One region of the Metabacillus schmidteae genome, then DNA from elsewhere that is predicted to be linked to it. Evidence: riboswitches for the same ligand, from Rfam matches in the RefSeq annotation. Region 1 holds a riboswitch; each other region holds the start of a gene.
The links. Region 1 has a riboswitch for thiamine pyrophosphate ahead of HWV59_RS09735 (acetylornithine deacetylase). Riboswitches for the same ligand answer to the same signal wherever they lie in the genome.
Positions count from the first base shown of each region.

Region 2: another riboswitch for thiamine pyrophosphate. It lies ahead of thiT (energy-coupled thiamine transporter ThiT); the one in region 1 lies ahead of HWV59_RS09735 (acetylornithine deacetylase).
Region 3: another riboswitch for thiamine pyrophosphate. It lies ahead of HWV59_RS06025 (thiamine phosphate synthase); the one in region 1 lies ahead of HWV59_RS09735 (acetylornithine deacetylase).

Region 1 covers NZ_CAESCH010000001.1:2,045,361-2,055,329, reverse strand. Annotated here, with positions in the region: gene HWV59_RS09765 (SurA N-terminal domain-containing protein) at 1-524, shown strand, start outside; tRNA gene HWV59_RS09760 (tRNA-OTHER) at 605-689, shown strand; gene HWV59_RS09755 (ABC transporter substrate-binding protein) at 691-1,719, opposite strand; gene HWV59_RS09750 (ABC transporter permease) at 1,701-2,453, opposite strand; gene HWV59_RS09745 (ABC transporter ATP-binding protein) at 2,450-3,220, opposite strand; gene tenA (thiaminase II) at 3,213-3,887, opposite strand; gene HWV59_RS09735 (acetylornithine deacetylase) at 3,877-5,181, opposite strand; TPP riboswitch at 5,297-5,398, opposite strand; gene HWV59_RS09730 (bile acid:sodium symporter family protein) at 5,475-6,443, opposite strand; gene HWV59_RS09725 (hypothetical protein) at 6,677-7,522, shown strand; gene HWV59_RS09720 (VanW family protein) at 7,559-8,410, shown strand; gene xylB (xylulokinase) at 8,458-9,957, opposite strand.
Region 2 covers NZ_CAESCH010000002.1:898,421-908,389, reverse strand. Annotated here, with positions in the region: rRNA gene rrf (5S ribosomal RNA) at 1-50, opposite strand, end outside; rRNA gene HWV59_RS25185 (23S ribosomal RNA) at 306-3,234, opposite strand; rRNA gene HWV59_RS25180 (16S ribosomal RNA) at 3,409-4,959, opposite strand; gene HWV59_RS25175 (hypothetical protein) at 5,574-5,960, opposite strand; TPP riboswitch at 6,109-6,214, shown strand; gene thiT (energy-coupled thiamine transporter ThiT) at 6,324-6,893, shown strand; gene HWV59_RS25165 (hypothetical protein) at 7,139-7,321, shown strand; gene HWV59_RS25160 (hypothetical protein) at 7,440-8,558, shown strand; gene HWV59_RS25155 (DMT family transporter) at 8,569-9,483, opposite strand; gene HWV59_RS25150 (hypothetical protein) at 9,642-9,969, opposite strand, start outside.
Region 3 covers NZ_CAESCH010000001.1:1,234,765-1,244,733, forward strand. Annotated here, with positions in the region: gene HWV59_RS06000 (RluA family pseudouridine synthase) at 1-644, shown strand, start outside; gene prpE (bis(5'-nucleosyl)-tetraphosphatase PrpE) at 673-1,407, opposite strand; gene HWV59_RS06010 (FtsW/RodA/SpoVE family cell cycle protein) at 1,529-2,704, opposite strand; gene mgtE (magnesium transporter) at 3,056-4,426, shown strand; gene HWV59_RS06020 (monovalent cation:proton antiporter family protein) at 4,614-6,461, shown strand; TPP riboswitch at 6,829-6,938, shown strand; gene HWV59_RS06025 (thiamine phosphate synthase) at 7,015-7,623, shown strand; gene thiO (glycine oxidase ThiO) at 7,620-8,738, shown strand; gene thiS (sulfur carrier protein ThiS) at 8,743-8,946, shown strand; gene HWV59_RS06040 (thiazole synthase) at 8,952-9,719, shown strand; gene HWV59_RS06045 (thiazole biosynthesis adenylyltransferase ThiF) at 9,719-9,969, shown strand, end outside.

The sequences.
Region 1 (9,969 bases):
ATAATGAGGCTTTAAGCTATTCGCAAATGCAATACACACAAATGGGACAAGACCCTACGACTAAAGAACTAGCATCACAATTAAAAGACGATACACTTGAAAGCCTTGTAGGACAAACTCTCATTATGCAGGAAATTGAGAAAAAGGGCTATAAAGCAAAAGAAGAGGAAATTAATAAACAGCTCGATACTATTAAAGCAGATTTTGAAGATGAAAATGCGTTTGAAGAAGCATTAAAAGGAAATAGCATGACTCTGGATGAACTTAAACTCCAAATTGCTGACAGGGTAAAATACGATCAATATATTAAAAATGACTTAAAAGTTGAAGAAGTAACTGACAAAGAAGTAAAAGAATATTATGACACAATGACAAGTTCTGCTGAAAAAACCGCAGAAACTCCAAAATACGAAGATGTTAAAGACATGCTAAAAACAAACCTTGAGACACAAAAAACACAGGAAAAACTTGCAGCAAAAGTTGAAGAGCTTCGGGAATCTGCAGAGATTGAGCTGAAATTGTAATTAATAGAAACTAAAAACGCTTGTTCAAATGAACAAGCGTTTTTAGTATGAATTTCATTTTATCGTACATACTAATACCAGGACTTGTAGCTCAATGTGCAGAGCGGTCAATAGTTACATCGAGGACTGTTGAACATCTTGTGGGTTCAAATCCCACCAAGTCCTTTTAATCCTCATTTCCAATATTCACATAAATATCATCTACTTTAGGTTCTTTTTCAATTAATCCTGCTTCCTTTAACCATTTAATCGTTTCTTTCCATTGTTGTGGATCCTGACTACCAAATCCTTCATCAGATTTCATGAGCGGTAATAAGATATCCAAACTTTGTACTTCAACATCTTCTACAAGCGGAAAGTTTGATTCATCCTGGTTGTTTAATAAAATCTGTAAAGCTTCATCAGGATTCTCTGCAGTAAATTCATATCCTTTCGTTGCAGCTCTCCAAAAGGCCTTTATTGAATCCTGTTCTTTTTCCCATGTTTGATCACTTGTTACGGCAACTAGCTCATAGTAATTAGGTACTCCATATTCAGTAGGGTTGATATTACGGGTATTATGGCCTTCATGGGCAAGTACAGGTACTTCGTGGTTTATATATGCACCAATAACAGCATCTACCTTTTTACTGACAATTGAAGATCCAAGTTCAAAGCCAACATCAACCATTTCAACATTTTCAGGGTTTCCCCCATCTGCTTTTACCATAGACTTTATGAGTGATTCATTTAGTGGAATTCCAGGGAATCCGACTGTTTTTCCTTCTAAATCTTTAGGAGATTGAATTTTGCTATCTTCCATAAAAATAACCCGGTTTAAAGGTGATCGTACAATCGCACCTACTGATTTTATGTTAACATCTTGATTCGCCCGAGCAATAATTACATCTGGTTGATAGGAAATACCTAAAGTGATTTTTCCTGCAGCAGCCAGATTAATTGGATCTGTAGGATTTGCAGGGAATTGAATATCAACATTAAGTCCTTCTTCTTCAAAATATCCTTTTTCTTTCGCGATGTATAAAAAACTGTGAACAGCATTAGGATACCAATCTAGCATAATGCTAACTTCTTTTAATTCTTTACTCTTTTCCCCACCTGTATTAGTTGTTGTACTGGAACATGCTGATAGAATGACTGAACATAATACTATAAACAATACGAACGCTCTTCTTTTCAATCTGTTTTCCTCCATTTAAGTCTATTTTCTTCAACTATTCTTACGATAAAAAATAATCCAATTCCAACTATTGATAGAATCACGATAGGCGCGAAAACACCTGCTCCATCAAATTGGGTCATCATTCTTCTACTGAAATATCCCAAACCGGACTGTGCACCAATCCATTCTCCTATAGCAGCCCCAATGACACTTAATGTAACAGCGACCTTCAGCCCAGATAAGAAATATGGTGCACTTCCGGGAATTTGAAGCTTAAAGAAAATATCTTTTTTACTAGCCCCCATCGTTTTAAGCAAATCCTTATACTCCTTGCTCGTTGCTTTTAGTCCATCATATGTATTCACCGTTATAGGAAAAAACGTAATGAGAACAGTCACAACAACTTTACTCCATATTGTGTAACCAAACCAAAGAACAAATATAGGGGCAAGTGCGATAATAGGTATGGTCTGAGACGCAATGATCAAGGGATAAAATGTTTTTTCAACCGTTTTACTAATACTCATCCATATCGCGAGGCCTACTCCAAAGAAAATTGATAAGCTCAGCCCGATGACGATAATAAGAAATGTAGCTGGTAAGTGTTCTAAAAATAGCGGTTCCCTCAACAGCCATATCTTAACGATCACATTTGTTGGAGTGGGAAGGATAAAGCCCATATCAAGTATTCTTGCACCTACTTCCCAAACAAGTAGGAGAAATAAAATAAAACTGCATGAAGGTCCATATTTATGTACTAATTTCATAGATTCTGCCTCGATCGCAACACATCTAATAGTTCATCTTTTAGTTGGAGAATATCAGGGTGATTTAAGTCTTTTACATTTCTAGGTCGTTGCAATGGAACCTTCATTTCTTTCAGCTCTGTTGTAGGTGCTTCAGTAAACACATAAATGCGATCTGATAAAAATAATGCCTCATTCACATCATGAGTAATAAATAGAATGGTTTCCTTTCTCTTTTGCCACTGAGCTAATAACCATTCTTGTAATGATAATTTTGTTATCGCATCCAATGCACTAAACGGCTCGTCAAGTAAAAGAATGTTGGATCCACTTAAAATTGTTCTTAAAAAAGAAACACGTTGCCTCATGCCACCTGATAAATCACTTGGAAAACAGTTTTCCACTCCTTTAAGGCCAAACTCTTCTAAAAGCATGATGACTTTTTTATATGCTTCACTTTTTTTCATCCCTTTGATTTCAAGTGGTAGAGATGCGTTTTCAACAATTGTGCGCCAAGGCAATAGTAAGTCTTGTTGAGGCATATAACCCACATGACCTAACCTATTGATGACAAGCTGATCTCGCAAAAATATTTCACCTTCACTAGGTTGTTCCAGTCCTGTAATTAATTTAAATAATGTGCTTTTTCCAGATCCGCTTGGCCCAAGAAAACTGATAAATTCTCCCTCATATACATTCAAATTGAGTTTTTTTAGAATCGGTTTTTGACTGACATTCTTTTCATATTGAAAGCTAATATTATTGAATTTTAAAATTGTATTAGTCATGTACCGGCCACATCATTTCATGGTAAGCCATATCCCAGAACATATATTCAAATCGAGTTGTATTAAGAAAGATCTCTTCTAATTGACTTAACTCTGCTTCTGATTTCCCTTTAGCAAGGTCATTCATTAAATCAATACACCAAGAAGCAAGCTGACCGAATTCATTTGAAGCATACATTGTAATCCATTCACCGTAAAATTCATGCTGACACGCTCCTTCCTTTTTTGATAACTCTTTACCTATCTCCCAGTAGCTCCACATGCAGGGTAAGAGAGCGGCAACTAACTCAGCCAGCGTTCCATTTTGACTAACATGTAACATATAGTGTGTATAGGCAAGTGTTGTCGGAGAAGGCTTCGCATCCTCTAATTCTTGAGTGGTAATGTCAAATCTTTTGGCATATTGCCGGTGAAGCTCCATCTCTTCATTTAATGTCGAATTAAGCAATGCTGCAAATCGCCCCATTGTATTCAGATCCGTTGCTTTTACAGCACCTAAAGCAAATACCTTTGCATATTCAATTAAGTACAGATAATCTTGAACCATATAAAATCGAAACTTTTCTTTTGCAAGTGTTCCATCTCCCATCCCCTGTACAAACGGATGTGCGTGATTTTGTTCCCAAATAGGCTTAACTTTTTCATAAAGTCTTTGACTAAATTTCATTTAGTATCTCCCCCTTTACTTCATTTCCTGTATGACTCCATTCATAGATAAACATTAAGATCGATTTGGTGAACTCAACTAATTCATCGATTGACAATTGTTCATTTACAGAATGAGCATGTTGCAGTTTTCCTGGTCCATAGATAACTGTTGGAATTCCAGCATCAGCCAACCATCCTCCATCTGTTACAGAGGGAGATACATCTAAAATTGGCGGCTTTTGTAGTATTGATTTATGGGTAGCAGCTAATATCTGTACAGCAGGATGGGCAGGATCTACTTCTAATGAAGGAAAAATTTCTCCTCTATCAACAATCATTGATTTACCACCCCATTCAAAGATAGGCGGATGTTCACGGAGCCAAGGATCAGACTTTGCTACATGAATAATGTGCTCTTCAATCTCCTTAACAATCTCTTCATATGATTCGTTCGGATAGTAGTGAACCGTAATCCATAATCGGCACTCATCCGCGATAAATGCAGCATGTCGGCCACCTTCAATAACTGCCGGGTTTATCGTATTTGTTCCAGGTAAAAATCCCGGGTAGCTTTTTGTTACAGCCCAATGACGTTCAAGTTCCTGCAGTCCTTGAATAATTTTGGTCATTTTTTCGATTGCACTTGCTGCAAAAAGGTTCCCTCCAGCATGGATCATTTGTCGCCTTGTTGCATCATGATAAGTTTGTGCGCTTTTCACTGTAATCCAGCCAGTAATGACACCACCTTGACCTTGAATATGTAAATCACTTGTATCTACTACAACAGCAAAATCAGCTTTATATCCTCTATTGCAGCATTCTAAAGTCCCTGCTTCTCCTACTTCTTCTCCAATCACTGATTGAAATATAAGATCACCTGGTAGCTCAATTCCTTCCTCTTGCAATAACTGAATAGCAAACAATGCACCAGCCAAGCCACCTTTCATGTCTGCAGCTCCACGGCCAATAATTACTCCATCTTTTACAAAAGGGGTAAAAGGATCTGTTGCCCATTGTTCATCTTCATGCACCTCAGCTACATCAATATGTCCGTTAATAATCAAGCTTTTATAAGAGGTTCCGTTAGTTCCCTTCTTAACACCAACAACGTTTGGATCATTTGGATATACATCCCACACATCAATAGAAAACCCCTTATCCTTTAAAAAATCCGCAATAAACAACTGTGCTTCCTCTGTGTTTCTAGCCGGTGGTGCAGGTGTTCTAAATTCAATTAGCTTTTGAACTAAAGAAACCAACTCTTCTTTCCTATCAAGAACACTTTCAACTAATTGAGTGATCGTTTTTGCCAAGCGTACTCTCCTCCTTTTTCCAAATAAAAAAACCACTTCTACAAGAGAAGTGGTTTGAATGGCATAAATAATGGCATTAAAATTATAGCAACTAATGCTACAAACTGACCAAATATGTACTCAAACACCTCTTCCCTCCGCTAGTATTATCTAGATCAGGTAATAAGGGTCAAGGCAAACGCCTCTCTCAGCTTTAACAGCTCCCCTAGTGGTGATAATTGAATATTAAATTAATTGAATTCTCATTATTTCTATTTTTACCATAAACTTTTTTCTTTGGCAATGTTTTATTGTTATTGTGTTGCTGAAATTTGATCTTTTACTGAGTGTTTATGATCGAATATGTTGAATAAAAAACCAAATAATGATGCTAATATTTGTTGAAATAACATTCCTAATACAACTGGCACTGCAACAGCAGGTGGAAAATATTGAACAGCAATAACAGCACCTGCACTAATATTACGCATACCACCTGTAAATAACATCACAACTTGAGTTTCTCTGTCTCTTTTTAGCACCATCCCTAATCCCCATGCAATACAGTAACCTATGCAGGCAAGAAAAAAGACAGTTAACCCGATCATCAATAGTTTTACATCAAATTCTTTGATGTATGGGGAGATAACTGCTCCGTTAATCATAATGACTGAGGCAAGAGCAAGCTTTGAAAACGGTGCTAACGTTTTTCCTACCTTTATACTTTTATCGTTCGTCAGATGATTTGTCATCATACCTATAAGTGAAGGAATAACAACCATAAATAATAATCCGGACATAATATCCATTACATTAATTTGTACATTCTGACCCACAAAAAAAGATAACGTAAATGGCACTAAAAATGGTGACAGCATCGTGTCAAATAAGATGATGGATAACGCAAGTGCAATATTCCCTTTATAAATCGTTACCCACATAAAGCTTGTAATACCTGTTGGTATGACAGATGCCAAGACAAATCCGGTAATCGTTAAGTGATCGTTTGGATAAAAGGTATGTCCAACTGTCCATGCAAATAAAGGCATGACCAGATGAAGCAGCAAAATGATCACAAATAAAGGCAGTGGTTTTTTTATAACACCTTTAAGAGATGAAAAACTTGACCCTAGACTACCTGTTAATGTCATAAATGCAAATAACCATGGAATGAGAAATGTTAAGGGTAACAGCTTATCTGCAAGCAACACACCTGTTAACACACTAATTGGTGTAATGACAGGCATCCACTTTTCAAGCTGACGATTCAATTTATATAACATAAAAGCATTCTCCTAATCTGGAAAAATATCTTGATAAATGAAAAACTAAAATCTATGTATATGCAATTGTACCAGAAAGTAGAAGGTTTTTGTGTTTTCAGATTATTATGTCCTATTAATTTAAAAATTCCCCATTCAATTAATACCTTATATTTCCTTATCCTCTATGCTATGATTTACGGAATTTTACGCAAAATAATCGTACCGAACGAAGAGCAATGGAGTTGAAGAAATTGAAGAAAACCATAATCATTTGTTTATTTCTCTTATCTCTAACCTATAAACATACATATGGAACAACAGTGAATAATCCCTCTGTTCATCCGATTAGTTTTGAACCAGAACTCCCCTCATGGGAAGAGGTACAAAACGTGATTCCACGTAAATCTAATTTCACTGTTATTGACGTTGAAACTGGAAAGAAATTTGATGTTCAAAGAAGAGCCGGAAGCGGTCACGCTGATGTACAACCTTTAACCAAAAAAGATACACTAATGATGAAAGCCATCTATAACGGCGATTGGAGCTGGCGTAGACGCGCTGTTCTAATTCAGGTCAAAGACCGACTTATCCCTGCATCAATGCATGGAATGCCACATGGAGCAGGAGCCATCCAAAATGGATTTCCCGGCCATTTTTGTATCCATTTTTCGGAGAGCAGAACACATCGTTCAGGTAAAAAGGATTTATCACATCACATTATGATCTTAAAAGCAGCAGGAAAGTTTGATGAATATGTATCAACCCTATCGGCAAAACAATCCTTGGAGGTTTTTCTCTTAACTGTTAAAAACAGTGATAAATATTTGAGTAAAAAAGTGATTGTATCCAGCAACAATAATTTAAATCGGTCATTTTCATTTTTTGATCAGATCGAAGGTATGCAATGGTCAATAAAAGAACCAATTCAAGATGATTCGATTATCCTTACGAAGAAGATACCTGTTGAAACGAAACTTTATCTAAAAACTATTGGACCAGTAAAAGTGAAACATACCTTTACCTTAGTGAGAACATCTCCGTTTTCATCATGGAAGGTTATGGTGGATCCTTTTTTAAAAAAATTACCGAATCCATAAATCGTTGAAGAAATAGGAGGTGCTTTTCATTTGTTCGTGTTTCTAGCACTTTTCATGCTGATCACACAGCCTGTTGAAACGTCAGATAATCTATCGATCACATATGAAGGGAAGGAATTAAAATCACTACATCGCTCTGAAGTTGCTCTTTCACCATTTCAGTATGATTTTATTGATGAAACCAAATTTAATGAATTAACGAATGTTTTAGAATCAAAAGTATATAAAGGACCAGTCAACGCTTCATTAGATCAACACGGTAGATTAATTAGTGAAGAAACGGGATTAAAATTAGATCGTGATTTGTGGAAGGAGATATTTTATTCCCGTTACTTTTCACAAGGTCCTGCAACAATTGAAATACCGACAGAAACACTTTATCCAAAAGTAGATAGTGAACTTCTTTCCTCGATTAAGGACAAAATGGTAGGTCAATATGTCACTTTTTTTAATAGCCGTAATACAGAAAGGACCCAAAATATTAAATTAGCTTCAGAGGCAATAAATAATCATGTAATCTTTCCTGGAGAAATTTTCTCATTTAATTCTGTTGTTGGAAAAAGAACAATAGAGAAAGGTTATTTACCTGCTCCAGTTATCGTAAGAGGAGAATTGTCTGAAGGAATTGGCGGAGGGATTTGTCAAGTATCATCGACTCTTTTCAATGCCGTTGATAAAGCAGGTGTCAAAATTTTAGAGCGTTACTCACATAGTCGAAAAGTTCCTTATGTACCTCCAAAACGAGACGCAACCGTAAGTTGGTATGGACCTGATTTCACATTTAAAAATGTACATAACCAACCTTTGCTTATTCGTTCAAAAGTAATTGGAGGACAGCTTGTCGTCAATATTTTTTCATCAGATACTTTACAAATTAATGAAAGTTAAACTAATGGATCAGACCCCTTTTGAAAAAAGGATCTGATCCTAATATGTTATTTTCTAAAGTCTCTTAAACCCTCATTTAATGATTTTGTTTGGTTGTAAACGTCCTTATAAAGATTAAATAACTGCTTATATTTTTCAACATTTTCCGGAATCGGATCAAATGTTTTTTCAGGCTGAATAAAGGTATCCGCAATACCTTTTAATGAATCAGCCCAGCCTGCGCCATATGCAGCTAGAATGGCTGCCCCAATACCTGGTCCTTGCTCACTTTTTAACTTAATGATTTTTGCGTTAAAAACATCAGCTTGAATTTGTAACCAAGTATCATTTTTAGCTCCGCCACCTATTGAAATGACACGAGCAATTTCTTTTCCGCTTTCACGAAAGATCTCAATTGACTCGTTAAGAGAAAATGTGATGCCTTCAATAACAGCTCGAGCAAAATCCTTTTTCGTATGAGAACCTTCCATGCCAATAAAGCTTGCACGAATTGCAGGATCTGCATGTGGTGTTCTTTCACCTACTAGGTATGGTGTAAACAGCAGACCATTGGATCCAGGTGGTATAGCTTCAATTCCATCTAACAAAACCTCAAATGGTTCATTTTCAGCGAATACATCCTTAAACCAACTTAAACTATAACCAGCTGCAAGCGTTACTCCCATCGTATAGAAGGCATCTTCTTTTCCGTGATTGAAATAATGTACCTTCCCTGAAAAATCACGATCATTACGTTCTTCATAGGAAAGAACAACACCTGAAGTACCTACACTACAAAGGGTATTACCTTCGGATAAGATACCGGAACCAATTGCACCACATGCATTATCGGCTCCACCGGCGAACACTTTTGTGTCAATTGATAAGCCAGTTTCATGAGCTAATTCTTCTGTAACCTGACCAACGAATTCATGAGATTCAACTAATGGAGGACAGAAATTGATATTTAATTCGAATAAATCACAGATCTCTTTACTCCATGTTTTTTCTCCAACATTTAACAATAACGTTCCTGCGGCATCTGAATATTCGCTATGTATGTTTCCTGTCATTCGATATCGAAGATAATCCTTTGGAAGCATAAATACAACTGCTTTTTCAAATATTTGAGGTTCATGCTCTTTAACCCATAATATTTTTGGTAGTGTAAAGCCTTCTAACGCCGGATTTTTTGTAATGTCTAGTAAGCGCTCTGTACCAACTACATCATAAATTTGTTTACACTGGTTAGTTGTTCTTACATCATTCCAAAGAATTGCATTTCTTAATACTTGTTTATCCTTATCTAATAGAACAAGTCCATGCATTTGCCCTGAAAAACTTATTCCTTCAATATCCTTTATGTTTCCTTGGAATTTTTGAACAAGCTCTGTAAGACCTTCCTTCGTTTTTTCAACCCAAGTTTCAGGATCCTGTTCACTGTATCCTGACTTTTCATGAATCAATGGATAAGATTTTGATACTTCTTGGGCAATTGTTCCTTGTTGATCCATTAATATCACTTTAACTGCGCTTGTTCCTAAATCGATCCCAATTACATATTTCATCTTTTCTCCCCC
Region 2 (9,969 bases), on a different contig from region 1:
TCCGTGTTCGGCATGGGAACGGGTGTGACCTCTTCGCCTTCATCACCAGATAAGTGCGACAAGAATGATTATACTATTTTAAAAGAATTTTTCAAGTCTTTTTTTTAAAAAACTTTTATATTCCTTCAAAACTAGATAACGATTCACAATTCAATTCACTAACTGAGTTTATGCTCTTACTTTGTCCAGCTACAGAAGCCAAATCCTACGGTCATTTCACTCTCTCGTACGAAGTCAAAGAACGACTTCTGCTCGATCGCTCCAATGCCCTATGGATAAAAGCTAAGCTTCTTCCGCTTTTCTAATAGGTTAAGTCCTCGATCGATTAGTATCAGTCAGCTCCACACGTCACCGCGCTTCCACCTCTGACCTATCAACCTGATCATCTTTCAGGGATCTTACTCACTAATGTGATGGGAAATCTCATCTTGAGGGGGGCTTCATGCTTAGATGCTTTCAGCACTTATCCCTTCCGCACATAGCTACCCAGCTATGCCTTTGGCAAGACAACTGGTACACCAGCGGTGCGTCCATCCCGGTCCTCTCGTACTAAGGACAGCTCCTCTCAAATTTCCTACGCCCACGACGGATAGGGACCGAACTGTCTCACGACGTTCTGAACCCAGCTCGCGTACCGCTTTAATGGGCGAACAGCCCAACCCTTGGGACCGACTACAGCCCCAGGATGCGATGAGCCGACATCGAGGTGCCAAACCTCCCCGTCGATGTGGACTCTTGGGGGAGATAAGCCTGTTATCCCCGGGGTAGCTTTTATCCGTTGAGCGATGGCCCTTCCATGCGGAACCACCGGATCACTAAGCCCGACTTTCGTCCCTGCTCGACTTGTAGGTCTCGCAGTCAAGCTCCCTTGTGCCTTTACACTCTACGAATGATTTCCAACCATTCTGAGGGAACCTTTGGGCGCCTCCGTTACATTTTAGGAGGCGACCGCCCCAGTCAAACTGCCCACCTGACACTGTCTCCCAGCCCGATCAGGGCTGTGGGTTAGAATTTCAATACAGCCAGGGTAGTATCCCACCGACGCCTCCACCGAAGCTAGCGCTCCGGCTTCTCAGGCTCCTACCTATCCTGTACAAGCTGTACCAAAATTCAATATCAGGCTACAGTAAAGCTCCACGGGGTCTTTCCGTCCTGTCGCGGGTAACCTGCATCTTCACAGGTACTATAATTTCACCGAGTCTCTCGTTGAGACAGTGCCCAGATCGTTACGCCTTTCGTGCGGGTCGGAACTTACCCGACAAGGAATTTCGCTACCTTAGGACCGTTATAGTTACGGCCGCCGTTTACTGGGGCTTCGGTTCAAAGCTTCGCTTGCGCTAACCTCTCCCCTTAACCTTCCAGCACCGGGCAGGCGTCAGCCCCTATACTTCGCCTTGCGGCTTCGCAGAGACCTGTGTTTTTGCTAAACAGTCGCCTGGGCCTATTCACTGCGGCTTTTCCGGGCTATTCACCCTAAAAAGCACCCCTTCTCCCGAAGTTACGGGGTCATTTTGCCGAGTTCCTTAACGAGAGTTCTCTCGCTCACCTTAGGATTCTCTCCTCGCCTACCTGTGTCGGTTTGCGGTACGGGCACCTCTCACCTCGCTAGAGGCTTTTCTTGGCAGTGTGGAATCAGGAACTTCGGTACTATAGTTCCCTCGCCATCACAGCTCAGCTTATGTGACAACGGGATTTGCCTCGTTGTCAGCCTAACTGCTTGGACGCGCTAATCCAACAGCGCGCTTACCCTATCCTTCTGCGTCCCCCCATTGCTCAAATGGTGAGGAGGTGGTACAGGAATTTCAACCTGTTGGCCATCGCCTACGCCTTTCGGCCTCGGCTTAGGTCCCGACTAACCCTGAGCGGACGAGCCTTCCTCAGGAAACCTTAGGCATTCGGTGGAGGGGATTCTCACCCCTCTTTCGCTACTCATACCGGCATTCTCACTTCTAAGCGCTCCACGAGTCCTTCCGGTCTCGCTTCACAGCCCTTAGAACGCTCTCCTACCATTGTTCGTAAGAACAATCCACAGCTTCGGTGATACGTTTAGCCCCGGTACATTTTCGGCGCAGAGTCACTCGACCAGTGAGCTATTACGCACTCTTTAAATGGTGGCTGCTTCTAAGCCAACATCCTGGTTGTCTAAGCAACTCCACATCCTTTTCCACTTAACGTATACTTTGGGACCTTAGCTGGTGGTCTGGGCTGTTTCCCTCTTGACTACGGATCTTATCACTCGCAGTCTGACTCCTGAACATAAGTCTTTGGCATTCGGAGTTTGACTGAATTCGGTAACCCGATGGGGGCCCCTAGTCCAATCAGTGCTCTACCTCCAAGACTCTCATTTCAAGGCTAGCCCTAAAGCTATTTCGGAGAGAACCAGCTATCTCCAAGTTCGATTGGAATTTCTCCGCTACCCACACCTCATCCCCGCACTTTTCAACGTGCGTGGGTTCGGGCCTCCATTCAGTGTTACCTGAACTTCACCCTGGACATGGGTAGATCACCTGGTTTCGGGTCTACGACCACGTACTCTTTCGCCCTATTCAGACTCGCTTTCGCTGCGGCTCCGTCTTATCAACTTAACCTTGCACGGGATCGTAACTCGCCGGTTCATTCTACAAAAGGCACGCCATTACCCATTAACGGGCTTTGACTACTTGTAGGCACACGGTTTCAGGATCTCTTTCACTCCCCTTCCGGGGTGCTTTTCACCTTTCCCTCACGGTACTGGTTCACTATCGGTCACTAGGGAGTATTTAGCCTTGGGAGATGGTCCTCCCTGCTTCCGACGGGATTTCACGTGTCCCGCCGTACTCAGGATCCACTCTGGAGGGAACGAAGTTTCAACTACAGGGTTGTTACCTTCTTTGACGGGCCTTTCCAGACCTCTTCATTTACTCCGTTCCTTTGTAACTCCGTATAGAGTGTCCTACAACCCCAAGAGGCAAGCCTCTTGGTTTGGGCTAATTCCGTTTCGCTCGCCGCTACTCAGGAAATCGCGTTTGCTTTCTCTTCCTCCGGGTACTTAGATGTTTCAGTTCCCCGGGTCTGCCTTTATTACCCTATGTATTCAGGTAAAAATACTACTCCATTACGAGCAGTGGGTTTCCCCATTCGGAAATCTCCGGATCAAAGCTTACTTACAGCTCCCCGAAGCATATCGGTGTTAGTACCGTCCTTCATCGGCTCCTAGTGCCAAGGCATCCACCGTGCGCCCTTACTAACTTAACCTTCGACATCGAAGATGTCATTTACTTCATTAATAAGAGAATCACTAAACTAAGCGTTTAAACTCAGTGAATTACTTGAATTGTTTTCGTTATCTAGTTTTCAAGGAACATATATTGAAAGATCTAATGATCTCTCAAAACTAAACAAAATACCAAGCGTACCTCATATCCTTAGAAAGGAGGTGATCCAGCCGCACCTTCCGATACGGCTACCTTGTTACGACTTCACCCCAATCATCTGTCCCACCTTAGGCGGCTGGCTCCTTACGGTTACCCCACCGACTTCGGGTGTTACAAACTCTCGTGGTGTGACGGGCGGTGTGTACAAGGCCCGGGAACGTATTCACCGCGGCATGCTGATCCGCGATTACTAGCGATTCCGGCTTCATGCAGGCGAGTTGCAGCCTGCAATCCGAACTGAGAATGGTTTTATGGGATTGGCTTGACTTCGCAGTCTTGCAGCCCTTTGTACCATCCATTGTAGCACGTGTGTAGCCCAGGTCATAAGGGGCATGATGATTTGACGTCATCCCCACCTTCCTCCGGTTTGTCACCGGCAGTCACCTTAGAGTGCCCAACTGAATGCTGGCAACTAAGATCAAGGGTTGCGCTCGTTGCGGGACTTAACCCAACATCTCACGACACGAGCTGACGACAACCATGCACCACCTGTCACTTCGTCCCCCGAAGGGGAACCTTCTATCTCTAGAAGTAGCGAAGGATGTCAAGACCTGGTAAGGTTCTTCGCGTTGCTTCGAATTAAACCACATGCTCCACCGCTTGTGCGGGCCCCCGTCAATTCCTTTGAGTTTCAGTCTTGCGACCGTACTCCCCAGGCGGAGTGCTTAATGCGTTTGCTGCAGCACTAAAGGGCGGAAACCCTCTAACACTTAGCACTCATCGTTTACGGCGTGGACTACCAGGGTATCTAATCCTGTTCGCTCCCCACGCTTTCGCGCCTCAGCGTCAGTTACAGACCAGAGAGTCGCCTTCGCCACTGGTGTTCCTCCACATCTCTACGCATTTCACCGCTACACGTGGAATTCCACTCTCCTCTTCTGCACTCAAGTTTCCCAGTTTCCAATGACCCTCCACGGTTGAGCCGTGGGCTTTCACATCAGACTTAAGAAACCGCCTGCGCGCGCTTTACGCCCAATAATTCCGGACAACGCTTGCCACCTACGTATTACCGCGGCTGCTGGCACGTAGTTAGCCGTGGCTTTCTGGTTAGGTACCGTCAAGGTACCAGCAGTTACTCTGGTACTTGTTCTTCCCTAACAACAGAACTTTACGACCCGAAGGCCTTCATCGTTCACGCGGCGTTGCTCCGTCAGACTTTCGTCCATTGCGGAAGATTCCCTACTGCTGCCTCCCGTAGGAGTCTGGGCCGTGTCTCAGTCCCAGTGTGGCCGATCACCCTCTCAGGTCGGCTACGCATCGTTGCCTTGGTGAGCCGTTACCTCACCAACTAGCTAATGCGCCGCGGGTCCATCTGTAAGTGACAGCTAGACGCCGTCTTTCAATTTCGAACCATGCGGTTCGAAATGTTATCCGGTATTAGCTCCGGTTTCCCGGAGTTATCCCAATCTTACAGGCAGGTTACCCACGTGTTACTCACCCGTCCGCCGCTAATCGTTGGGAGCAAGCTCCCTCAGATTCGCTCGACTTGCATGTATTAGGCACGCCGCCAGCGTTCGTCCTGAGCCAGGATCAAACTCTCCGATAAAGTGTTTGATGTAGCTCATAATAAAATTTTGTACTATATAGTACGTTTTTTGTTAATCGAAATTAACGTTGGCACGCTTGGTTTTGTTTAGTTTTCAAAGATCATTTGGTTTGTCGTTCTCATCAGAAGCGACTTTATCAATATAACATTTCACAAACAGCTTGTCAATATTTATTTTTCATCGTTGTTTCTTACTGTTTGTATTTTTGCTCATCACTACCGCAGCAGCGACGTTTAATAATATATCATGATATTTTTATGTTCGCAAGCACTTTTTTGAATTATTTTTTGTTTTTTGTGAAGAGCGTTAATAAATATAGCTTTTACAACAAAAAAGGACTAAAGAATAATCTCCAGTCCCTCACATATCTCTTAAAACCTTTTCTTCATTAGAAAAGTATCCGTAATTATACTGCTGTTCTATAAAGGATAGCTCTTTATATTCCTCCAAGGCATTTTCATCAAGTAAAATTTTTTTCAATACAGAAAAAGATCTGATTTCTGGAGGCAGTTCTTCTTTGTTATCCGATTCATAAAATAATGCCGGAGCTAACTTAATATGTTCTTCACAATAATTTTTCCACTTTTGTATTAAAGACTTATTTTCTGAAACCTCATATATATATTAATTTCTGATATGCTCGATGAAGAGTATAAGTACTTTTTGAGCGATGAATTACCTCATTAAGTATTTTTTCAGTTAATACATATTCTTTGGAATCAAATGCCCAAGCAGCATTTCCCATTAGAAAACGACAATCATCTCTCTTTGTTTGAGCATGACTATCCGGGTGATCTATATCTTCTCCATTAAATCGTCCACTAAATGACCACTTCACACAATTACGTATAAATGATCTTTCATGAATCTCTAAGTTATGCCAGAAGTCTTCTAGTTGTAATTGTTGAATAATACCTCCATATTGTTTTTCTTTCCTTGAAACATTCAATTGCTTTCTAATAGAAGGTTGTTTAAAACTAAGTATTTTTTTTAGACTCATACATTCACCCCATGGACAATTCTGGTGAATTATATGTACCAGCCTATTAATTCATTACGAAAAATAATGCAGGTTCTCTCAAATTCTTCTTTCTTTTAGTTGTTGATTAATGAATGATGGTGTATAGTTATGACTAAAATATAATACCTTAAACCACAGGGGGAGCCTTTTAGCTGAGATTGAATGACTTTGATCATTCTAACCCTTTGAACCTGTTAGTTAATACTAGTGTAGGGATGTGGATGATCATTTATAAAAAGTAATGTTTGGGACTACTATGATCATTCCATTCATTGCTTTTTTAGTTTATACGCAGATATGAAAGGTTCCCTTTGGTTTAATAAAAAAAGCGAGGGAATTAGATTGCAAGGAAATCAGCGTTTAGTTTTTTTAATTGAAGTCGCCATGCTAGGTGCATTGGCATTTTTATTGGATTTATTATCTGGGGTAATCGGCAAATTGCCGCAAGGTGGATCCATTTCACTTGGAATGATTCCAGTATTTATTATGGCATATCGCTGGGGATTAAAAGGCGGATTACTTACCGGACTCATTTTAGGTTTATTACAAGCTATTTTTAATCCTTATATTGTTCACCCTGTTCAAGGGTTTCTTGATTATTATTTAGCTTTTACATTAGTAGGAGCAAGTGGGGTATTTTTTAAAGCGGTACAAAATGCATTAACAAATAATAATAGAAAAGCAGCCATATTATTTATTACATTAGGCACAATTTTAGGAGGCATACTTAGAGCAGTTGCACACATCATTGCAGGAGTTTTCTTTTTTGCTTCTTTCGCTCCGGAAGGTACGCCTGTATTAATCTACTCAATTGGATATAATGCATCCTATATGATTCCAACAATAATTGTCTCAGCTATTGTTGTTAGTTTATTGTTATTAACAGCTCCTCGATTAGTGAAAAGAAAATAGTTTATTCAACCTTGGTCATCGGCCAAGGTTTTATTTATACTATCAGGAAGTATAAAAATTTATGGACAGTAGTAAAAGAAAAACTAAGGCTTTCTCCATTAGGACTTGGCGATTAGCCAAGTTCTTCTAATATCTTCTATCTAGCTTTTCAGTTCTCCCTACCTTTTTTAAAAAGTTATCATATTCATTTGTTTTCTAGCATGTATTAATAGAAAGACTAGATTGTAAAAAACGGAGGACAGATGATGACTATATCTTTTGCTATTATTCTACTAACTTTATTACTATCATTATTTCATTTTGCTTATGGATATAAAGAAGCGATTCGAATAAGCAATGAAGAGGGGCCTGTTCATGGGTTATCCTTAATTGTCAGCTTTCCTTTAGGTTTTGTTTTTGCATATCTATGTTCAATTTTCTACTTATAATCTTAATCAAAAAGAGGAGGTCACCTTATGTGGTCTCTCTTTTTTGCATTTGAACACGGCATTTTTTCAGGACATTGTTCATAAGTATAAAAAAAGATCACCTATGTAGGAGGTCACATTGAAAACACAATTCCTGTTTTTAAAGAATGCCATACATTATTTGCTTATTTTTTGCGTGCTCTTTGTTATTTCTGTATGTGTTCATTTATTTTTTAACATAAAAATATCCACCGTTTACAGTATCATCATGGCACTGGTTTCATTTTTGTTTTTTTGTTTTTGTCTTTATCTTCTTCTTAATCCTAAGAGGAATATCACACTTCTTAGCAGGAAAAGTGGGATTCTTTCATTTATTTTACTAACCATTTGCACGTCTTTTTTATCGATTTACTTTTTATCCATCAATCATATGATTGCAACAGAGCTTGGAGAAAACCTGACAATTGAAGAAAAATACCAATTGTATATAATTCCGTTTCAGAAAAAAACAGTAACCATAGCTGACTATAAAGAGATGAAGAAAAATAAATTAACGACCACCTATGGTCATGTAGAGGTTTACTATGAATCACAAGAAGTCGGGTTACTCCCGATCATTGAGGAATCCATTGATAAAGCGGATGAACTTACAACCGTGATGTTCGGGGAGGTAAAAGATAATCAAATCGATTTAATTCTTCATTCTTCTACAGAAGAATTATATGAAAAAACTTCACTAATTGAAACAATGGGATATTTTGATGATCCAAATAACATAATAGGCATAGCGATTACAGACTTATCAAACATCCTACTTGCCGAAATGCCTGAATCCTTTTATTTTCAAAGTACACTTTTACATGAATATACACATTATCGCTTGCAGGCATTTATTAAACAACAAGGGCTTTATGTATATAGAATTCCTTTATGGTTTCATGAAGGTATTGCGGAATACATAGGGATGCACAATGTAGCCCATAGATATTATCCTTTTCGAGAAGTAGAATTTAAAAAACTTGATAGCCACCAGGATTGGGAGAAGTATCGTTTAGAAGATTATGATGTTTATTTACAAAGTTATTATGGCATTAAGTATCTTGTTGATCAATTTGGAGAATCGATGATTAAAACGATTATTATTGAAACAGCTAAAGAAAATGATTTCGATAAGGGGTTTTCGAATGCAACCGGAATGACAATTGAAGAGTTACAGGAAGTGTATGTTAAAGATGCAAAACAGACATATACAAAATAAAGCCCCCAACTTAAGAATTGGTAGGCTTTATTTCTTTTTGTAATACGTTTAATAGCTTTCTCTCAAATACATAGAAAATGATGCCAAGCAAAATGACCGTACCGCCGATCATTTGCGAAAGAATCATTTTTTCTCCCAATAGGTAATAAGCGAGAATAATGGATCCAACCGGTTCAAAGAGAATCATAATTGAAATTGTATTCGTACTTACCCACTTTAATGACCAATTAAATAGCGAATGACCAAGCAACGTCGGAATGATGGCTAATAACAGAAAATAAATCCAGTCCTCCTGCGGGTATGGTGCTAGTGGATATTGCAACAAAAGGCAATACCCTAATAAGGTAATGGAGCTTATCCCATACACAATAAATGTGTACAATGTTAAAGAATGCCGCTTTCGAATTCCTTGCCCAAATAAAAGATATGCTGTAATCATCGCACATGCGGCTAATGCTAATAAATCACCTAGTAATGCTATACCGCTAACTTTAAAATCTCCCCAGCTAATAATCACACTTCCGGTTATTGCTATCAATCCGCTGATAATCGCCACGATTGACACTTTTTCTTTAAAAAACAGAAAAGTACCGATAAAGGCAAACAAAGGCTGGAGTGTCACCAAAACAACAGAGCTTGCAACAGATGTGTAATTTAACGATTCAAACCATAAGATAAAGTGAAAAGCTAAAAATACTCCTGCTATCGTTGAATAGGTCCAATCCTTTTTTGATAGATTTTTCATTTCAGAGAAATGTTTCAGAAAGAAAATCGGGGCAATTAGCACTGTTGAAAAAAAGAGCCTATAGAAAGCAATGACAGGAGCTGGAGCAGTTGCTAACTTTACAAATATAGCTGAAGTAGATACCGCAATAACACCCACAATAAGAGCAGCAAATGGTAGAAATCGAGGTGATGTACCCATTTGTTTTCCTCCAATCTTTCACAAATCAAAAAGCCTTCAACATTTTAACACGAAAGTTATCGTTTTTAGCATATAATTTTTATGAAAGATTGTAGAGCACGGTGAATCTTATATATGTAGAAGAGGATGACTGAATACATTCAGTCATCCTCTTTCCCCTATTCATGTGAGTGTTTTCCTTTATGATGCCCCTCTTTATGTCCCATAAAGCGTAATTCCCGAATATCGTCATCAAAAGGAAACAGCTTTTGTTTTATAGCTTCATCTTTGTAGTTTGTAAAAATATCCTCCAGGATTTCCTGAGTTGATTTATTTTTCACATCAATTCCCAGCTTTTCCGCCGTTTGCATCGTCTTTTTATCGATGACTTCACGAGCTATTTCTTTTATATCCTTGCCATCGGTTTTAATTCCTAATTCCTTTGCAGCATTGATAACACTGACTTCAAATATCTCTTTACTTAAATCATCCAGTGACTTGCCTGTT
Region 3 (9,969 bases), 810 kb from region 1:
TTTATGAGGATCAACATTGTTTAGTTATCAATAAACCGCCGTATGTTCCTTCTATTCCATCCCGGGAGCATACAAACGGAACAATTGCGAATGGATTGATTCACTATTATGAAGAACATCATATACCTTCTACCATTCATATTGTGAACCGTTTGGATAAAGATACATCAGGACTTATGCTTGTAGCGAAGCATCGTTTTGCACATTCTTTATTTTCTACACAACAAAAAACGAAGGAAATCCATCGCACATACAAAGCAATCGTTCATGGTGTACTTATTCAGGAAAGAGGAACAATATCAAGCCCGATTGGAAGAAAAAAAGATAGTATCATTGAAAGAGAAGTCTGTGAGAATGGACAAGCTGCGGTTACACATTATGAGGTCATTCAACGATTTGAAGATAAAACACTTGTAAAGCTTGTTCTTGAAACTGGAAGAACTCATCAAATTCGTGTACATATGTCATCAATTGGACATCCTTTATGCGGAGATCAATTATACGGTGGAAATGAAGAAGAGATAAAGAGGCAGGCCCTTCATAGCTCAGAGCTGTCATTTTGGCATCCAATGCTAGAAAAGCAATGTAAGTTTGAGTCCGAAATGCCTGAGGATATGAGTAAATTACTTAGCCCTACTACATGAAAACAGTAGGGCTTTTTATATTGAACCATTACTTTTCTCTAAATCTTGTTTCATCATATGGCAGGCTTGATGGAACAGAAATAAGCTCCTCCTCCGGGTAACGAAAGGCTGTGAGTTTATTTCCAAAAACAGCTCCGGTATCAATGTTAATTGTGCGATTCACTCGCCTGGCTTCTTTTATCGGGGTATGACCATATACAATCATTGGTTTTCCTTGATAATGCTGAGCCCAATCGCGGCGTTCAGGCGTTCCATCCGGATTTTTCTTTCCTGTAATATCTCCATATAAAACAAAGGTTTTGACTGCATTAGTGTTCTTGCCTATATAATCCTCGCGAATGCCTGCGTGAGCAACAACTAATTTGCCGTTATCGAGAATTTGGTAAAGATGAGAAGATTCATATAACCACATAAATTTAGCCTTAACATCGGCTTGGTCCTTTGGGGCTAACTGTTCATATTCAGCCACAGTAGTTTCAAGTCCATGAGTGATTTGTACTTTATTTCCTAAAAAGAAGCGATAAAGTTTATTGCAGTGATTCCCAGGAGAATAGTGGGCATGATTTTCCTTTAGAAGCTGATAAACCACATGAATGACCTGAATAGAATTGGGCCCGCGATCTGTTAAATCTCCAACAAAAGACAGCTTTCTTCCATCTGGATGCAAAGGTATGCCTGATTCCCATTCATAGCCCAACTTTTTCGTTAACTCCTCGAATTCAGCATAACATCCATGTATATCACCTATTACATCAATTTTCATATGTAAACACCTCTTGTCAGTTCTTTTAATATAATAAAAAGGGCACTCTAGTGATAGAGTACCCTTAGATTAGATTAAGTATAATTGCTAACCGTTGCTTGCAGTCCGGGTACCACTTTTCTTAATCAAACATATATTTTCTTGTTCTTGAGCGAACATTTAAAACAATACCGATTGCTACCATATAGGTTGCGAGTGAACTACCGCCATAGCTAACAAATGGTAATGGTAATCCGGTGATAGGAAGAAGACCGATTGTCATGCCGATGTTTTGGAATACTTGGAAAGTAATCATTCCGATAACACCTGTACATAGATAGCTGCCATATGGATCATTACTTTCTAAAGAGATATGGATCATTCGGTAGATAAGTAAAAAGAATAGCGATACAACGATACTACCACCAATGAAACCAAATTGCTCAGCTATAATAGCAAAAATAAAATCAGTATGAGCCTCTGGTAAATACACTTCTAAATTATTATATCCTTTTCCACCTAATTCTCCTGACCCAATTGCGAGTAGTGATTTAACAAGCTGGAAACCCTGTTCTCCGGAATATTCATAAGGATTTAACCAACCATAAAATCGATCCAATTGATAGGATTGACCACCAAGAATATATTTTAAAAGGATATCAGGATATTTAAAAAATAGGATAAGGAATGTAGCTACACCCACTACAAACGTAATAACTGCTGGTAAAATAATACGCCATTTAATGCCTGAAATCAGAAGTAATGAAGCAATAATCACACAGAATACCATTGTCATTCCCATATCCGGTTGTCTAATTAACAATAGAATAGGGGGACCGGCAACTGCCGCTATTTTTCCTATAAGAAGAAAATCATCCTTTGTTGTATTTTGTGGATAACTCTCTCGATGGTCAGCAACGACTTTACTTAAGACGATAATAATAATAATTTTCATTAATTCTGAAGGCTGGAAATTCCCAAGCGGTCCTAATTTATACCAGGCTGTTGCCCCTTTAATGGTTTGAACAATTCCTTCCGGTAATACTTCCAAACCTAGTAACAGTAATAAACCGAAACCATATAAATACCATGAAAGCTGTCTAAAGCGATCATAATCGATGAGCATTGTCACAGCAATAGCAACAGCTCCAATGATGTACCACTGAATTTGTTTTATCGAAAAATTAATACTTTGCAGTGTGGCAGGTAATGTTGTTTCCGCACTATCAATAGCAACTGTACTGACAATCGCTAATAAAAATAATATAAAAATTAACGTATAATCTATTTGCTGTTGAGGGGATTTATCATTTGTCATATTCGATCCCTTTCTAAAATCTTTTAACTTGAAAAACGGTCTATCTTCATTGTATCATTTACAATCTTAAAGGATTGTGAACGATTTGCAAAGAATCCTTTTATAAAAGGAAAATAAAGTTATTTTTGTACTTTGTGGATCTGATAATTTGATCAAGTAAAGGATGTTGAGCATTTCTGAAATGTTTCAATTGTGTAAATAGTTGTCAACTTATTGATTCATTAAATACATATAGAATATTATAGTTATTATGAGCAGAAGCACAATATGTAGAAATACTTAAGTTTTTGTCGAATGCATGGAACATTTTTTCATATATATAATTTAACCTAAAGAGAGGAGGAATAACTTATGTCAGAAGTGAAAGAACAAGTAGAGCTTGAATATGAAGCACTTCTAACAAGTTTAACAGATAAAAATATGGATGAGTTTCGATCAGTTTTTTTAGAGCAGCATCCATATGATCAAGCAAGTTTGTTTATTAAACTTGATTTTGATCAACGAAATACAGTATATCAATATCTTTCACCGGAAGAAATGGCTGCAGTGTTTGAGAACATTGAAGATGAAGATGGGCAATATGAAGCGTATTTGTCTGAAATGGATCCCACATTTGCTGCACAAATGCTTGCACATATGTATGCGGATGATGCTGTTGATGTTTTGAATGAACTAGATAAAGACCAGGTGGCAAGCTATTTAACCATTATGGATAATGAGGCAGCTGAAGAAATTCGTGAACTGCTTCACTATGAAGAATATACAGCAGGGAGTATCATGACGACGGAGTATATCTCCATTCATGCACATCAAACCGTTCACTCTGCCATGCAAATATTAAAGCAGGAAGCACCAAATGCTGAAACGATTTATTATGTGTTTGTCATTGATGAGGATGAAAAGCTGGCCGGAGTTATTTCGTTAAGAGATCTTATTATAAGTGAACCTGATACAATGATTTCAGAGATTATGAGCGAACGGGTCTATTCAGTAAGTGTTGCTGAGGATCAAGAAGAAGTTGCTAGAAAAATGAAGGACTATAACTTTTTAGCTCTTCCAGTTGTAGATTTTCAGGGTCATTTATTAGGTATCATTACAGTTGATGATATTGTTGATGTAATTGATGAAGAGGCAAGTGATGACTATTCTAAATTAGCTGCCGTTTCCGATGTTGATTCAACCGATCGAAGTCCGTTTTCAGCAGCGAAAAAGAGGCTGCCATGGCTCATTATCCTTTTATTCTTAGGTATGTTCACAGCGAGTTTAATAGGACGCTTTGAAGAAACCTTAGAAAAAGTAGCCATTTTAGCTGTATTTATTCCATTAATTGCCGGAATGGCCGGTAATACGGGGACACAAGCATTAGCGGTTGCGGTAAGAAAAATATCGTTAGGTGACTCAGAAGATCAAAGCCTAATGAAGATGCTCTTAAAAGAAGCTGGTACTGGACTCATTACAGGAGCAATATGTGGTATTGTTGTAGCTCTTACTGTCTTTATATGGAAGGGAACTCTTTTCCTTGGGATTTTAGTAGGTTTGTCTATTCTGGCAACACTGACTGTCGCAACTATTTCCGGAGCATTTATTCCTTTAATTATGCACAAATTAAAAGTAGATCCTGCTGTTGCATCAGGACCGTTTATTACAACGATTAATGATATTATTAGTATTTTAATTTATTTTGGAATGGCTACATTGTTTATGCAATATTTGATTAAATAACGAGCAAGCATATTATTACAATAAAAAATTAAATTTGTATATTATAGGAACTAGATTATTTTAAACAGTTTGTATTATGGAGAAAAAATGTTCAGGTTGAATGGAGCAAACTAAACATCCTCTTGCTGCATTCAACCATTACTATATTTCACTGAAGTACAAAAAACAAAAAAGAAGGAGGGATAGGATGCATGGAGCGTCTGTAACTTCATTAGTTATTGTCATACTCGCAGCATTTTTAACCCCAATTTTACTCCACCGTTTAAAGATGAATTTTATGCCTGTCGTGGTAGCTGAGATTATTGTCGGTTTATTCATTGGAAAAAGCGGTTTTGATATTGTTCATCAGGATATGTGGTTAGAAACATTATCAATGCTTGGATTCATTTTCCTCATGTTCCTAAGTGGACTTGAAATCGACTTTACAGCATTTGCAGGAGGGAAAAAGAAAGAAAAGCTTCCTTCAGGAAAAAATGCCCCTAACACGTTCTTAGTTTCAATGATTATTTTTACGGGGATATTTGCCTTATCACTACTTCTTTCGTACATATTCGTATGGATTGGTTTAATGGACAATGCTTTCCTCATGACATTGATAATCTCAACGATTTCATTAGGTGTTGTTGTGCCAACCTTAAAAGATGCTGGGATTATGAAATCCAACATCGGTCAGATTATTTTGTTGGTCGCTGTTATCGCTGATTTAGTAACGATGATTTTGCTTGCTGTTTTTGCCTCTATATATGGTGGAGGAGAAAGCAATACATGGCTATTATTAATTCTATTCGGTGCCGGTGTAGCTCTCTATTTCTTAGGAAAAACATTCATGAATCGCTCCTTTATTGAAACAATGTCCAAGGGGACAATTCAAATTGGGACACGTGCTGTATTCACATTAATCATTTTATTAGTGGCGATATCTGAGACGATTGGTGCAGAAAATATTCTTGGTGCCTTTTTAGCGGGGGTATTAGTTTCCCTTCTATCGCCAAATAAAGAAATGGTACAAAAGCTTGATTCCTTTGGTTATGGTTTTCTTATCCCAATTTTCTTCGTAATGGTTGGAGTTGATTTAGATATTTGGGAATTATTCAAAGATCCAAAAATCTTTATTCTCATTCCTTTACTTTTTATCGCCCTGTTAATTTCGAAGATTGTACCTGTTCTCTATTTGAAGAAATGGTATGATATGAAAACTACTTTAGCTTCAGGGTTTTTGCTGACATCAACATTATCTTTAGTTATTGCAGCAGCAACAATTGGGGAGAGAATGGAGATTATCACATCCCAAATGTCTGGAGCCTTGATCTTAGTTGCTGTCATTACGAGTATTGTGACACCAATATTCTTTAAAAAGCTCTTCCCTAAAACGGAAGGTGGGCCAACAAAAATTAAAGTGGCGTTTATTGGTGCAAATCAAATGACACTGCCTGTTACAAGAGAATTGAATCCTGATCTTTATGAAACAACGGTTTACCATATTCAACAAGATAAAATTGATCAAAAAATCGCTGAATCATTATTTGAAATAAAAGAAATTAACGAATTTAACGTTGATGCATTAAAAGAGCATAATGCGTTTGATGTGGATATGGTCGTTGTAGCGACTGGTGATGAACAAAAAAATGCTGCGATTGCCACGTTTGCAAAAGAAGAACAAGTTGATCGAGTTATTGCTAGTGTTGGTTCACCTGACTTAGCAAGTAAGTTAAAAGATGAAGGAATTGACATATTCTCAACACTTCTTTCAACAAATACAGTGCTGCGAGCACTAATCGAAGCACCAAGTGTCATGAGAATCCTAACAAACCAAGAAACAACTCTTCATCAAATTAATTTAAATAACCCAAAATACGATGATATCTTACTACGCAATTTCCCGTTTACAGGTGATATCATCTTCGTAAGAATCTTTAGAGGAAAAGACTCAATCGTTCCACACGGTGACACAGACCTCAAACTAGGCGACCGCCTCATCGTGACAGGATCAAGAGAATATGTGAACGAGCTAAAACAGGAGTTAGAGTTGTTCTAGAATATGTAGGTTATTAGGTTATTGGAAAATAGATATTTAAAAATAAACGATTGTTTATGGGGATACATTTTCGTGAAGATTTATTCTTTTGAATACTATTTTAAAGTCGATAGTGGAATGGAGCGGAAGACACTCGACTCCTGCGGGAAGTGAGGAAAGGCTGAGACCCCACAGGCGAAGCCGAGGAGGGCTCAGCTTCCTCCCCGCGGAAAGCGAGTGTCTGCAGCGCAATGAAACGATCTGATCTTACTTCTAACTTAATAATAAATATCTAAGTATGCGAAAACATCTATTAGAAATAAAATAATTTCTTGAAAGTTTTCACACATTTGGTATGATAATACTAAATAACAAATGAATATTGGCAAATAACCGCTAGGGGAGCCCTATACAATGGGCTGAGATTAAAGTGATTCTTTAAGACCCTTATAACCTGATCTGGTTCATACCAGCGTAGGGAAGTGGATTACAGCATAATACATATATGTATGTAAAACCACTTTTCTATCGAAAAGTGGTTTTTTTATTTGCTATAAAGAACAAGGTGATTGTAATGGAATTTCATGTCATAACAGACGGAAAGCAAACCATCGCTGAACTGATAAAGCGATTGTCTATTATTCACAATGAAGTAGACTATATCCATATACGTGAAAAAACAAAATCAGCTTCAGACATAATGTTGCTTGTATCTGAATTAGTGGCAAAAGGTGTACAAAAGGAAAAGCTCGTCATAAATGATCGAATGGATGTTGCTATATTACAAAACATACCTAATCTCCATTTACCAAGCCATAGTTTTTCGATTCAGGAAGTAAAAAAATACAGGCCCGCATTTAGAATCGGACGATCTATTCATTCATTAGAAGAAGCGATTCAATGTGAAAAAGAGGGCGCAGATTATCTATTATATGGACATATTTTCGAGACAACGTGTAAGGTTGACCTTTTACCAAGAGGTGTTGAGCAGTTAAAGATAATCTGTGAAAACGTCAAGGTCCCGGTTATAGCAATAGGGGGAATTACTCCAGTGACAATTGATCAGCTAAAAGGAACAAATGTTTATGGAGTAGCGGTTATGTCTTATATCATGCAGAACAAAGACCCAAAGCAGGCGTTAATAAAATTAAAAGAAAAGAGTAATAGAGGAGAGATACAATGAGCAAACACTATGATGTAGGAATTGTTGGTGGCGGAATCATTGGTCAATCGATTGCCTACCAATTAGCAAAAGAAGGTGTCTCTGTCCTTGTATTGGAACGTGATAAAGGAGGATCTGGCGCGACAAGTGCGGCAGCGGGAATGCTTGGGGCTAATTCTGAACTCGAACAGAATGATGCGTTTTTCCAATTTGCAAAGGAAAGTCAACGACAATACCATCATTTACAAGACGAACTTTTAGATTTATCACAGATTCATATTCAACTAGTTGATAAAGGCATGTATAAAGTTGCTAAAACGTTAGAAGAAGTAATGTCATTAAAACAAGCCGTTCATCACCATGAGTCACTTGAATGGCACACAAAAGAAACAGTTTTAATAAATGAACCTTATGTATCAAATGAAATTGAAGGAGCACTACATATTCCAGAGGATGGGCATGTTTCACCAATCCATGTTTGTAAGGCATTTACAAAATCAGCTAGTTTACTAGGTGCAACATTTATCGAGAATGCTCCTGTTCATTCCATCCAAAAAACATCAGTAAATGATTATGTTCTTTGCACACCACAAGGAGATTTTACTTGTAATAAAGTGGTCGTAGCGAATGGTGTTTGGAGCGGCTATTTCTTTAAACAGTTGGGATTACCAAATGGTATGAAACCAGTAAAAGGTGAATGCTTGGCAGTGAAAAGTAATACACTGCATTTGGAAAAGACGATTTTTTATGATCATTGCTATATTGTTCCTAAAGGTGATGGAAGGTTTGTTATTGGTGCAACAATGGTGGAGGATGATTGGAGTACAACACCTTCTTTAGGTGGGATTCAAGCTTTAATTGAGAAGATCACCCCGTTAATGCCAAGTATATCTTCAGCACAGCTAGTAAGTACCTGGGCTGGATTAAGACCACAGTCAGAAGATGGAAAACCATATATTGGCCTGCATCCTGAAGATGATAACATCCTGTTCGCAACAGGACATTACCGAAATGGGATTCTGCTTGCCCCTCAAACAGGGACAATGATTAGAGACTTTATTTTAAAGAGAAAGATAGATGAAAATTATGTCAGGGCTTTCTCCATAACAAGAAATTTAACACAATCTGTGAGGTGATATGATGAGTATAAAACTAAATGGAGAATTCGTTAATTTAAAGGAAGATGTTAAGACAGTTCAGCAGTTATTAGCTTTTTACGAGTTAGAAAATCGTTTAGTCATCGTGGAACATAATCGCGAAATTATCTTAAAAGATCAATATGATTCAACAACCATTCAGCATGGTGATGAAATTGAATTAGTTCATTTTGTAGGAGGAGGATGATTGTTATGTTAAAAATTGCAGATAAAGTATTTCAATCAAGATTATTATTAGGGACAGGAAAATATCCATCATTCGATATCCAAAAGGAGGCAGTCGCTCAGTCAGAAGCAGAGATTTTAACATTTGCCGTTCGTCGAATGAATATTTTTGAAGAATCACAGCCTAATTTTCTGGAGCAGTTAGATGTATCAAAATATACACTATTACCAAATACGGCAGGAGCAAAAACAGCTGAGGAAGCTGTGAGAATTGCGAAGCTTGCAAAAGCATCAGGACTATGTGACATGATTAAAGTAGAAGTGATCGGTTGTGACCGTTCATTACTTCCCGATCCTGTTGAGACATTAAAGGCTAGTGAAATGCTGCTTGAGGAAGGATTTATTGTTTTACCTTATACGTCAGATGATGTTGTGCTGGCAAGAAGATTAGAAGAATTAGGTGTTCATGCTATTATGCCTGGTGCTTCACCAATAGGTTCTGGTCAGGGATTATTAAATCCTCTTAATCTATCATTTATTATTGAGCAATCAAAGGTTCCTGTTATCATTGATGCCGGAATTGGCTCTCCTGCAGATGCTGCATTGGCAATGGAACTCGGTGCAGATGGAGTCCTTTTAAATACAGCTGTTTCTGCTGCAAAAGATCCTGTGAAAATGGCTGTTGCAATGAAGCTGGCTATTGAAGCTGGCAGATTAGGGTATGAAGCTGGTAGAATAGCTAAAAAAGACTATGCTATCGCAAGTAGTCCAACAGAAGGAATGATTACGACTTAATGGAACGCTATTCTAGACAAATATTATTCTCTCCGATCGGAGAAAAAGGTCAGGAGCAAATACGAAAGAAACATATTTTAGTTGTTGGTGCAGGTGCATTAGGTACTGCAAACGCGGAGATGATAGCTCGGGCCGGGATTGGCAAACTAACAATTGTTGATCGTGATTATGTAGAATGGAGCAATTTGCAGCGTCAACAGCTTTATATAGAGGATGATGCACAGAAACGCATTCCTAAAGCTGTTGCGGC